3 regions of the Sphaerisporangium aureirubrum genome follow, and region 1 is predicted to be linked to each of the others. Evidence: riboswitches for the same ligand, from Rfam matches in the RefSeq annotation. Region 1 holds a riboswitch; each other region holds the start of a gene.
The links. A riboswitch is a leader RNA that binds a small molecule or an ion and turns the genes downstream of it on or off. The one in region 1 is predicted to bind cyclic di-AMP.

Region 1 (3,267 bases):
AAGGGAGCGGTGGCCGTCGTGACCGGGGCCAACCGGGGGATCGGGTACGCGTTCGCGCGGGCGTTGCTGGAGCACGGGGCCGCCAGGGTCTACGCGGGGGCGCGGGATCCCGGCAAGGTCACCGATCCGGATCTCATCCCGCTGCGGCTGGACGTCACCAGGCCGGACGAGGTGGCGGCGGCGGCCGTCACGGCGGGGGACGCCACCATCGTGATCAACAACGCGGGCGTAGGGGGAACGACGTCGAGGTTGCTGGAGGGGGACTTCGACGGCGCCCGCCAGGCCATGGAGGTCAACTACCTCGGCACCTGGGCCGTCGCCAGGGCGTTCGCCCCCGTGCTGGCCCGCAACGGCGGCGGGGCCCTGGTGAGCATGCTGTCGCTGGCGTCCTGGGCCGCGATGCCCGTGGCGCCGGGCTACGCGGCGTCCAAGGCCGCGCAGTGGTCGCTGACCGACTCGCTGCGCCAGGTCCTGCGCGAGCAGGGCACGCTGGTCGTCGGGGTGCACTCGGGGTTCGTGGACACCGATCTGAGCGCGTGGACCGACGCGCCCAAGATCAGCGCGGCGGACGTGGCCGAGCAGACGATGCTCGCCATCGCCGGCGACCTGTCCGAGGTGCTCGCCGACGAGCCCACCAGGCAGGTCAAGTCCGCGCTGTCGCGCCCCCTGAACGCCTGAGCCGCCCCGTCCGGGCACGGAAGAGCAAAAGGCAGGGCCCCGGCCACGTGGGGAGTGGCCGGGGCCCTGCCGGTTCAGGGGAGGTCCCCTGAAGGGGTACGCCCGGGATCCTGGAAGGGTTCATCCCGGGCACGGCCCGGACGGCACGCCCTCGCCCCGGAAGGGTTCACCCCCGCGCGGCCGGGACCGGGGCCCGATCTCCGGGGAGATTCGCGCCGGGCAGGACACCGGTGGTGTCCGTCCCGATCCCTTGGCGAGGGTTCACCCCGCGACAGGACGCGGACGACTTCCGTCCCGCCCCTTGGAGGCGCTCACCCCCGGCACGACACGGACGAGGTCTCGTACGGACGAGGTCCCGTCCCCCGGCCCCGGACGTGGTCCGTCCGGGGTCAGGGAGTACGTCCCAGGGCGCGCCTCAGGGTATTCCGAGGTCAGGCGCCCGGGCGGACGGCGCCCACGAAGCTGGCCTTACGGTACGAGCTCAGCTTGTTGATCTGGACGCGGGTGCCGCTGTGCGGGGAGTGGATCATCTTGCCGTGGCCGACGTACATGCCGACGTGCCCGAAGCCGGAGAAGAACATCAGGTCGCCCGGCTTGAGGTTCTTCCAGGAGACCTTCTTCTTGACGGCGCGGTACTGGCTGCCCGTGATGCGGGGCAGCTTCACGCCCGCCTTGCGCCACGAGTACATGACCAGCCCCGAGCAGTCGAAGGCGTTCGGGCCGCTGGCGCCCCAGCGGTAGGGGTCACCGACCTGCTTCTTGGCCACGGACACGGCGGTGCCCGCCTTGATCCGCTGCCGGGCGGCCTTGCTCAGTTTGGCCTTCTTGCCGGAGGTGCTCCCGGCGGAGGCCGGTGCGGCGCTCCTCGGCGCCGTGGGGGGAGCGGCAAGCGTGATGGGGGGCGTGATGACCTGCTCCGCGCCGGGTTCCGCCGTGGCGGCACCGGCCGTCGTCTGGATCGCCACAGCGCCGGCCGAAGCCGTCACGGTGAGGACGACACCCCCGAGGGAGAGGCGAGCGAAGCGCGACAGGCGGGGGTTGGACATGGTGCTGGACAGGATCGCTCCTCAGTTCTTCCACTTTCGCCTACCGGGTTAGCTGACGGATTCGGGCTTGGAAGTCGCCCTACAGCGGCAATAACCACTGATTCACCCCAGAGCCCGCTAAAGGGCCTATTGGGTCCCCGGTTCCGCGCTCCTTGCCGCACGGATTCGGCTGGTCAACGGCTTGTGCCATTTATGGCGGGACATACGAAGCCATTGACCTTATGGATGGGTGTGTGATTCCGGTCACCGCGGCGACCGGCCTTTCTCGCGACGGCATGGCGTGCTCGCCGCGGCCCAGAAGCTACACAGATCCCCAAGAACTGGCAAAGCCCAAGTGATATCTCTAGATCATAACGAGTGATCACAAAATGGAAAACGCCTGGTTAACTCCCACATCTACCGCCAAATGTGATTCGGCTCACACACGAGCCAACTCAGCCCTCCGTGAGTCCCACCAGTCACACGAGCCACAGGAGTTATCGATCTTGACGGGGAGCCACGAGCCGGCCCCTCACCTCGGGACGCCATAAAGTCCCGCCCCTAGCCACGGATTCGGGCGGGCAGGAAACACCGGGCGACTGAAACCGCTCAGGAATGCGCCGGACCGACGCGAGAACGCCAGGGGAAGGTCTCCCCCGCCACGACCCCTACGACGGCGCTCAGGGCCGTACGGCGGCGAAAATACCCCGGTAGGAGGACAGGGGGACGACCTTCACCACGTCGCCCGTGCGAGGGGCGTGGACCATCTGGCCGTTGCCGGCGTACATGCCGACGTGGCCGAGGCCGGAGGCGAACAGCAGGTCGCCGGGTTGCAGGGCGTTCAGGGAGACGCGCCGGGAGGCGCCCCAGGAGTACTGGCCGGCGGCGGTGCGGGGGAGGCTGACGCCGGCGGCGGCCCAGGACTTCTGGGTGAGGCCGGAGCAGTCCCAGGCGCCGGGGCCGGTGCCGCCGTAGCGGTACGGCTTGCCGATCTGGGCGTAGGCGAACTGGAGGGCGGTGCGGGCGTTGCCGGAGGCGGGGCCGTTGTACTTGACGCCGGCGCTGTTGGGGTTGCCCGCGTTGAAGGCGTTCAGCCTGCGCAGCAGGCGCTCCTGCTCGCCGACCAGCTTCTCGACGTCCTTCTTCTGCCCGCGAAGGTCCTCGAACAGCTTCAGCGCCTTGTCGTAGGCGCCCTTGGCCTTGTCCCGCTCGCCCTTGAGCGAGCTCATCGCGTCCTCGTACTCGGTCAGCGTCTGCGAGCGCCGCGCCGACATCTGGTCGATGGAGGCGAGGCCCGCCAGCAGCGCCTCGGGGTCGCCGGTGGTGACGAGGTTCGGCCAGGACAGCAGGTCGCCCGACTGGTAGCTGCTCACCGCGACCGACACCAGGCCGGCCCGCAGTTCGTCGGCCCGCTCGATCTGCTGCTTGAAGCGGCCGTTGACGGCGTTGTACTCCTTGCGGGCCTTCTTGTACTTCTCGCCGGCGTCGTTGTACTTGTCGACGACCTTGTCCGCCTGGGCGTCCAGCTTGGCGAGCCGCGCCTTGGTCTGGGCGATGGTGGGTT
Region 2 (3,267 bases), on a different contig from region 1:
CGTCTCCAAGTGCGTCATGACCGTCCAGGAGCAGCAGAAGGGCCAGGAGTGCACCTCCGCGCACGTCGCGTCCCCCGCCGCCGTGGCCGGCCTGCGGGCCAACGACAAGATCGTGGCCGTGGGCGGCACCCCGGTCACCAGCTGGGAGCAGGCCACCAAGCTGATCCGTCAGCACGGCGCCGGGCCGATCGCCGTCCAGGTCGAGCGGAACGGCACGCCGCTGACCCTCACCCCGACGCTCATCGCGCAGGACCGGCCCTCGGCGGACGACCCAGCCAAGATCGAGAAGAACGCCGGCTTCCTCGGTGTGAGCCCCGTGGTGGTCGTCGAACGTCAGAACCTCGGCTTCGTCGCCGGCACGATGTGGGACTTCACCGCCCGCACCGCCGCGTCGCTGGCCCGCTTCCCCGAGCGCATCGGCGGCGTCTGGGACGCCGCCTTCAGTGGCGCCAAGCGTGACATCAACAGCCCCGCCAGCATCGTCGGCGCGGGAAGGATCGGCGGCGAGATCGCCGCGTCCGCCGCCCCCCTGGACACCAAGATCATCTCGTTGATCCAGCTGCTCGCCTTGGTGAACCTCGCGATCGGCATGTTCAACCTGGTCCCGCTGCTGCCCCTGGACGGCGGCCAGATCGCCGGCGCCCTGTGGGAGGGCATCAAGCGCGCCTACGCCCGCCTGCGCCGCCGCCCGGCCCCCTCCTACGTCGACATCGCCAAGGCCCTGCCCCTGACCTACGCCGTGGTGGCCGTGCTCCTGGTCATGAGCACCCTGCTCATCTACGCCGACATCGTCAACCCGATCCGCCTGTCCGGCTGACCGGGCCCCATCTGACCGGCCCGTGCCCCGGGCCGGTCAGTACATCGAGATGTGCACGTGGTCGAAGTGGTTGGCAGTGACGCCGCCGCGGTCGGACATGGGGCGCCAGCCGGGGAAGCCCAGGTTGTAGATGCGCTGGCGGTAGATCACGTACTTGACGCCGAGCTTGCCGCCGTTCTTGATGATCCAGGCCGCGATCTCGTTGCCGAGGGCGGCGTCTCCGGCGGCGGGCAGCGCGCCGCCCGAGCTCAGCATGAAGTCGCAGGCGCGGCCGAGCGGGTGCTCGCCGCTGGTCTCCGCGCGGTAGCAGCCGACCGGGAAGCGCAGTGTGAAGTGGCTCCGCACCTCGGCGCGCATCAGCCGGGTGCGCGGGGTGATGTTGTCGCTCCCGGTGGGGAGTTCGGGCGCCCAGGCGCCGTTGGCCCGCTTGCCGGGGGCCGTGGGGATCAGCTTGTCCAGCTTGTCCTTGATCTCGTCGATCAGCTTCTCGGCGTCCTTGCGCTGCCCGGAGACCTCGGTCATGTCGTCCCGCAGCTCGGCGGTGAGCTTCTCGGCGTCGCCCGCGGCCTGCTTGCGGGTGTCGCGGGCGGAGGCGAACCCGCTCAGCCGGGCGCTCTGCTCGGCCTGGAGCTGCTCGAACATCGCGGCGCCGCCGTACCCGGGGGACATCAGCTCGCCCACCAGCCCGAGGCCGCCGGCCTGGTAGCGCAGTTGGGCGATGTCGCGCACTTGCGACTGGGCCAGGGCGTACGCCGCCTCGGCGGACTTCAGCCGGTCGCGCGCCGCCTTCTCGGCGGCCTTGGCCTTGCCGACGGCGACGCGCTTGGCGTTGTACTCGGCGATCAGCTTGTCGATCTTCTTGGTGAGCGACGCGAGCTGGGCCTTGAGTTCCTTCTCGGTGGGCTTGGGGGCGGCGGCTCCCGCCACCGCCTGGCCGGGCACCAGCCCGGCCATGAGCAGAACACACGCGGCCATGACCACGGAACCGCCGGTAGTGCGCGGCAGAGCCTTCTCCTCTCCATCCGCCGACCGGGTTAGCTGACGGGTTCGGGCCGGAGTCGCCCTACCACACGAGGTGGATTCACCCCAGAAACCACTGGGTCCCCGGTTCCCTGGCGAGGCGCCAGGGATTAGGCGTGACCGCCGTTACCGGCGGGAATGGATGGGATGCTAGTACTCTGCAGCGCCTTGTGGCGACTCATCGGACAAATTGGGCGAAACTAGGCATCCCTCAGCATCCGCGCGGCCTCCTCGGGCAGCACGTCGTTGACGAACGCCCCCATCGCCGACTCCGACCCCGCGAGGTACTTCAGCTTCTCCTTGGCCCGCCGGACGCTGAACAGCTCCAGGTGCAGGTACGCCAGATCGCGCCCCTCCCGCACCGGCGCCTGGTGCCAGGCCGCGACGTACGGCATCGGCACCCCGAACAGCCCGTCCAGCCGCCGTAGCACCCCGGTGTACAGGGTGCCGAACTCCGCCCGCTCCTCGGGCTCCAGGGCGTTCAGGTCGGGCACCCGGCGGTTCGGGTAGACGTGCACCTCGAACGGCCAGCGCGCCGCGGCGGGCACGAACGCCGTCCAGTGCTCGCCGGCCGCGACCACCCGCGTGCCCTCCGCCCGCTCGGCCGCCAGCACGTCCGCGAACAGGTCGCCGCCGGTGCGGTCCCGGTACCGCGCGGCGGAGCCGAGCATCTGCCGGGTGCGCGGGGTTAGGTAGGGATAGGCGTAGATCTGCCCGTGCGGGTGGGCCAGCGTGATGCCGATCTCGGCGCCGCGGTTCTCGAAGCAGAACACCTGCTCCACCCCGGGCAGCGCGGACAACTCGGCCGTGCGGTCCGCCCACGCCTGGAGCACCAGATCGACCTGCGCGGGGGAGAGGGCGGAGAACGACGAGTCGTGCCGGGAGGTGAAGCACACCACCTCGCACCGGCCCACGCCGGGCCGTACCTCGCTGAGCCCGCCCACCTGCTCGTACTCGCCCGGCACGAAACTGAAGGACGGGAAGCGGTTCTCGAAGACCGCGACGTCGTAGTCCGCGGCCGGGATCTCGGTGAGCCGCCCCGGCGCCGACGGGCACAGCGGGCACTGGTCGGCCGGGGGGAGGAAGGTGCGGCCCTGCCGGTGCCCGGCGACCGCCACCCACTCGTCCAGCAGCGGGTCGTAGCGCAGCTGCGACGACGGCGGGCGGGGCGGCAGGTCGCGGGTGTCGGGCGCGCCGCGGTCGGCGTCGTCCGCGCGGTCGAAATAGATGAGCTCGCGTCCGTCGGCCAGATGAGTGATCGTGCGTTTCATCCCCCGGCCACCTCGCTTTCCCTCTCGGTGCCGCCGCTCTCCGCGGGGTCGGCCAGGATGAGCGAGCAGTCCCGCTCGGCCAGGGCCTCGCGCGCCTCCTCCGGCAGGCCGGTGTCGCTGATCAGCACGTCGGCCTCCTCCAGCCTGGCGATCGTGCTG
Region 3 (3,267 bases), on a different contig from region 1:
CGTAACAGGTATCGCGGTCAGTGCTTGACGACCTTTCAACGTGGCGTTTACCGTTCCTGACGGGCGGGCCGAAGCATTCAGTATGTTGCCGAGTTCGTCGTGGGGGAGAGGACACCCGATGGCGTATCCGGATCTGGTTTCCCGGGGAAATGACATTCCCACGGGATCAGACAGCGTGGGACTGACCGATGATGATCTGCTGCTGCTCGCCGAACTGGCCAAAGGCGTAACCGTGGATCGGGTCGGCCGCCGGCTCGATGTGAGCGGCCGCACCGTCCGCCGCCGCCTGCGCGGCATCTGCGACAGGATCGGCGTGGCCACCGCCATCGAGGCGGTGGCCTGGGCCGCTCGCCGCCGGCTGATCTGAGATCAGTCGGCGATGCGCACGGCCCCGGCGAACGGCCTGTTGCCCAGTGGCGCCACCCGCACCACGTCGCCGGTGCGGGGGGCGTGCACCATCATGCCGCCACCGATGTAGATGCCCACGTGATGCAGATCGCTGTAGAAGAAGACGAGGTCGCCCGGGCGCATGTCCTCACGGGACACATGGGTACCCGCCGTCCACTGGTCGCCGGTGTAGTGCGGAAGGCTGATGCCGACCCGCTGGTAGGCCCACAACACCAGCCCGGAGCAGTCGAAGGAGCTCGGCCCCGCCGCGCCCCAGACGTACGGCCTGAGCTGCTGGGTGAGCGCCCACTTGGCGGCCTCGGCCGCCTTGCCCTCACCGGGAATCGGGATGGCCACCTTGGTGGCCCGGCCGTACCCGCCCACCTGTGACAGGGCCCGGCGGAACAGGCTGCCCTCGGTCTTGGTGACCAGCTCGCGGATCTTGTCCCGCTTGGCGTCGAGTTCGCCGACGAGCTTCTTGACCTCGGCCTCACGGGCCTTGGCGCTCTCCTTGGCGCGCTCGGCGCTGTCCATCGCCTTGGTGATCTGCGAGACCTCCTCGCCCTGCTGCAACTGCAGGGCGTAGGTGGTGGCCGCGCGGTCGAGGTAGCCCTCAGGGTCGCCGGACATGGCGAGCGCGAGCGAGGAGCCGATGCCGCCGGTCATGTAGGCGTCCTGCGCGTACAGGCCCGCCCTGCGGCGCTTCTCCTCGAGGTCGGTCTGGCTCTTGTCCAGGGTCTGCTTGGCGAGCTTGGCCGAGCGCTGCGCCTGCTTCAGGCGCTCCTTCTGGCCGTTGTACTGCTCGGTCAGCGCCTCGATGTCGTTGTAGAGGCGTTCCACCTGGTTCTTGAGCTCGTTCAGGCTCGGCTTGGGGTCGGCGGTCGCGGACATCAGCGGCGAGCCGAAGGTGAGGGCCGTCAGGGTGACGGTCACCATGGCGATGCGGCGTGGCAGGCGCCGTGATTCCGTGCGGCCCGATCCGGCGACGCGAGCCGCCATGGCCGTCACGGCCGCGCCGAGCCGGGACCTGTGGCCTCGGCGGGCGTGCCTGCCCGTGCTCTTCCCAGGCGTGCGCCCAGCGTGCACCAACGAGCTCCTCTCCTCGGTCGCCTACCGGGTTAGCTGACGGGTTCGGGCGGGAGTGGCCCTACCGAGTGCGCGGGTCGCGGAGATCGCGATTCCTCCCTCTCGGATTCACCCCGGGTGGCGGCCGGCCGGGATTTGGTCCCGGGCGGGTGGCCGTGTGGTTCCCCGGTTCCCGGCATGGTCGGAGGTGGCCGGGATTAGGCGGTCCGGTCATCGTGGGCGATGACCGGCATCGAGCCTGGACACTAGTGCAGCTCAGGTTCCTGCTCAACCAGAACTACGAATTCTGTAGAGGAATCACAACCGGCGCATCACGGCGCGATCACGCCGGGCGGGGCGCGGCACCCGCATTACGCTGCGAAGACTCCTGCTTTACGCTCCCATGGCGATGAAGTCGCAGGTGGTGGAGCCTTGATCTGGGAAATAACGGGAACCCTGCCACGTTTCGACGGCACGCTGTCAACCGGCTACCCAACGCGACCGGTATCGGCCTTGGGGGATTTTGGGGCGGGCCGTTATTGCCGGTGCGGGCCGGAGCGGGGCGGCGTGGCCCGGCGCCTGCGGATACGCTGACCCCTCATGGAGCAGGTCGTGGAGTCCGTCCCTCCCGGGAGCGAGCTGGTGGTCCGGCGTGCGCGCGCCACGGACGTCCGCGCCATCGGGCGGCTGGTGGCGTCCTATTCCGGCGACGGGCCGCGGCTGCTGCGCAAGACCACCGTCACGCTGTACGAGGACGTCCAGGAGTTCTGGGTCGCCGAACAGGGCGGCGAAGTGGTCGGCTGCGGGGCGCTGCACGTGCTCTGGGAGGATCTGGCGGAGATCCGCACGGTGGCGGTCGACGTGCGCTGCCGGGGCCGGGGCATCGGGCACCGCATCGTGGCGGCGCTGATCGACACCGCCAGGGAGCTGGGGCTGCGCCGGGTGTTCTGCCTCACCTTCGAGGTCGAGTTCTTCACGAGGCACGGATTCGCCGAGATCCAGGGCACACCCGTGTCACCTGAGGTGTACGCGGAGTTGCTCGACTCCTACGATGAGGGCGTCGCGGAGTTCCTCGATCTGGAACACGTCAAACCGAACACTCTGGGCAACACCCGCATGATCCTCCATCTCCTCCCGCGTACCTGACGGCCCGGGTGACGGAATGGAAAGGTGACTGTTGATCCCGCTGTCGCTACGTTGGGCAGCACCACAGCATGTGTGCCTGACATTTGCCGCATGCGAAGCCGAAGTGAGGTGAAACGGTGAGCACCGGACAGCCGCCGTACCCACGTGACGAACCGGACGACAACTCGTCATCCGGACCTCCGCAGTACGGGCAACAGGCCGAGCGACCCGGCTCGGGGCTCGACCCGGAGGTCACAGTCGTCCACCGCCCCCAGCCGACGTCGGAACACGGCTACCCGCAGCAGCAGTCGTACGGACAGCAGTCCTACGGCCAGCAGGACCAATACGGTCAGCAGCAGGGCGGGACCGGAGCCTACGGTCAGGGATATCCGCAGCAGTCGCAGGGTCAGCAGTACGGCCAGCAGGGCTACGGCCAGGCTCAGCAGGGCTACGGCCAGGCCCAGCAAGGCTATGGCCAGGGCCAGCAGGGCCAGCAGGGCCAGCAGGGCTACGGCCAGCAGCAGGGTTACGGCCAGCAGGAGTACGGCCAGGCTCAGCAGGGCTACGGCCAGCAGGGTTACGGCCAGAGCCAGCAGGGCCAGCAGGGCTATGGCCAGCAGCAGGGGTACGACCCGAGCACCTACGGCCAGCAGCAGCAGTACGGCCAGCAGGCCGCCTCCGGCTACGGCC

Region 2: another riboswitch for cyclic di-AMP. It lies ahead of ACFP1K_RS27325 (coiled-coil domain-containing protein); the one in region 1 lies ahead of ACFP1K_RS29580 (C40 family peptidase).
Region 3: another riboswitch for cyclic di-AMP. It lies ahead of ACFP1K_RS19655 (C40 family peptidase); the one in region 1 lies ahead of ACFP1K_RS29580 (C40 family peptidase).

What each region holds. Positions count from the first base shown of each region.
Region 1 is NZ_JBHSRF010000060.1:34,006-37,272, forward strand. It holds gene ACFP1K_RS29575 (SDR family oxidoreductase) at 1-678, shown strand, start outside; gene ACFP1K_RS29580 (C40 family peptidase) at 1,110-1,724, opposite strand; cyclic di-AMP (ydaO/yuaA leader) riboswitch at 1,747-1,905, opposite strand; gene ACFP1K_RS29585 (C40 family peptidase) at 2,384-3,267, opposite strand, start outside.
Region 2 is NZ_JBHSRF010000051.1:20,965-24,231, reverse strand. It holds gene ACFP1K_RS27330 (M50 family metallopeptidase) at 1-817, shown strand, start outside; gene ACFP1K_RS27325 (coiled-coil domain-containing protein) at 854-1,792, opposite strand; cyclic di-AMP (ydaO/yuaA leader) riboswitch at 1,827-1,964, opposite strand; gene galT (galactose-1-phosphate uridylyltransferase) at 2,038-3,108, opposite strand; gene ACFP1K_RS27315 (DeoR/GlpR family DNA-binding transcription regulator) at 3,105-3,267, opposite strand, start outside.
Region 3 is NZ_JBHSRF010000028.1:3,265-6,531, reverse strand. It holds gene ACFP1K_RS19660 (LuxR family transcriptional regulator) at 119-367, shown strand; gene ACFP1K_RS19655 (C40 family peptidase) at 370-1,473, opposite strand; cyclic di-AMP (ydaO/yuaA leader) riboswitch at 1,479-1,687, opposite strand; gene ACFP1K_RS19650 (amino-acid N-acetyltransferase) at 2,053-2,598, shown strand; gene ACFP1K_RS19645 (hypothetical protein) at 2,766-3,267, opposite strand, start outside.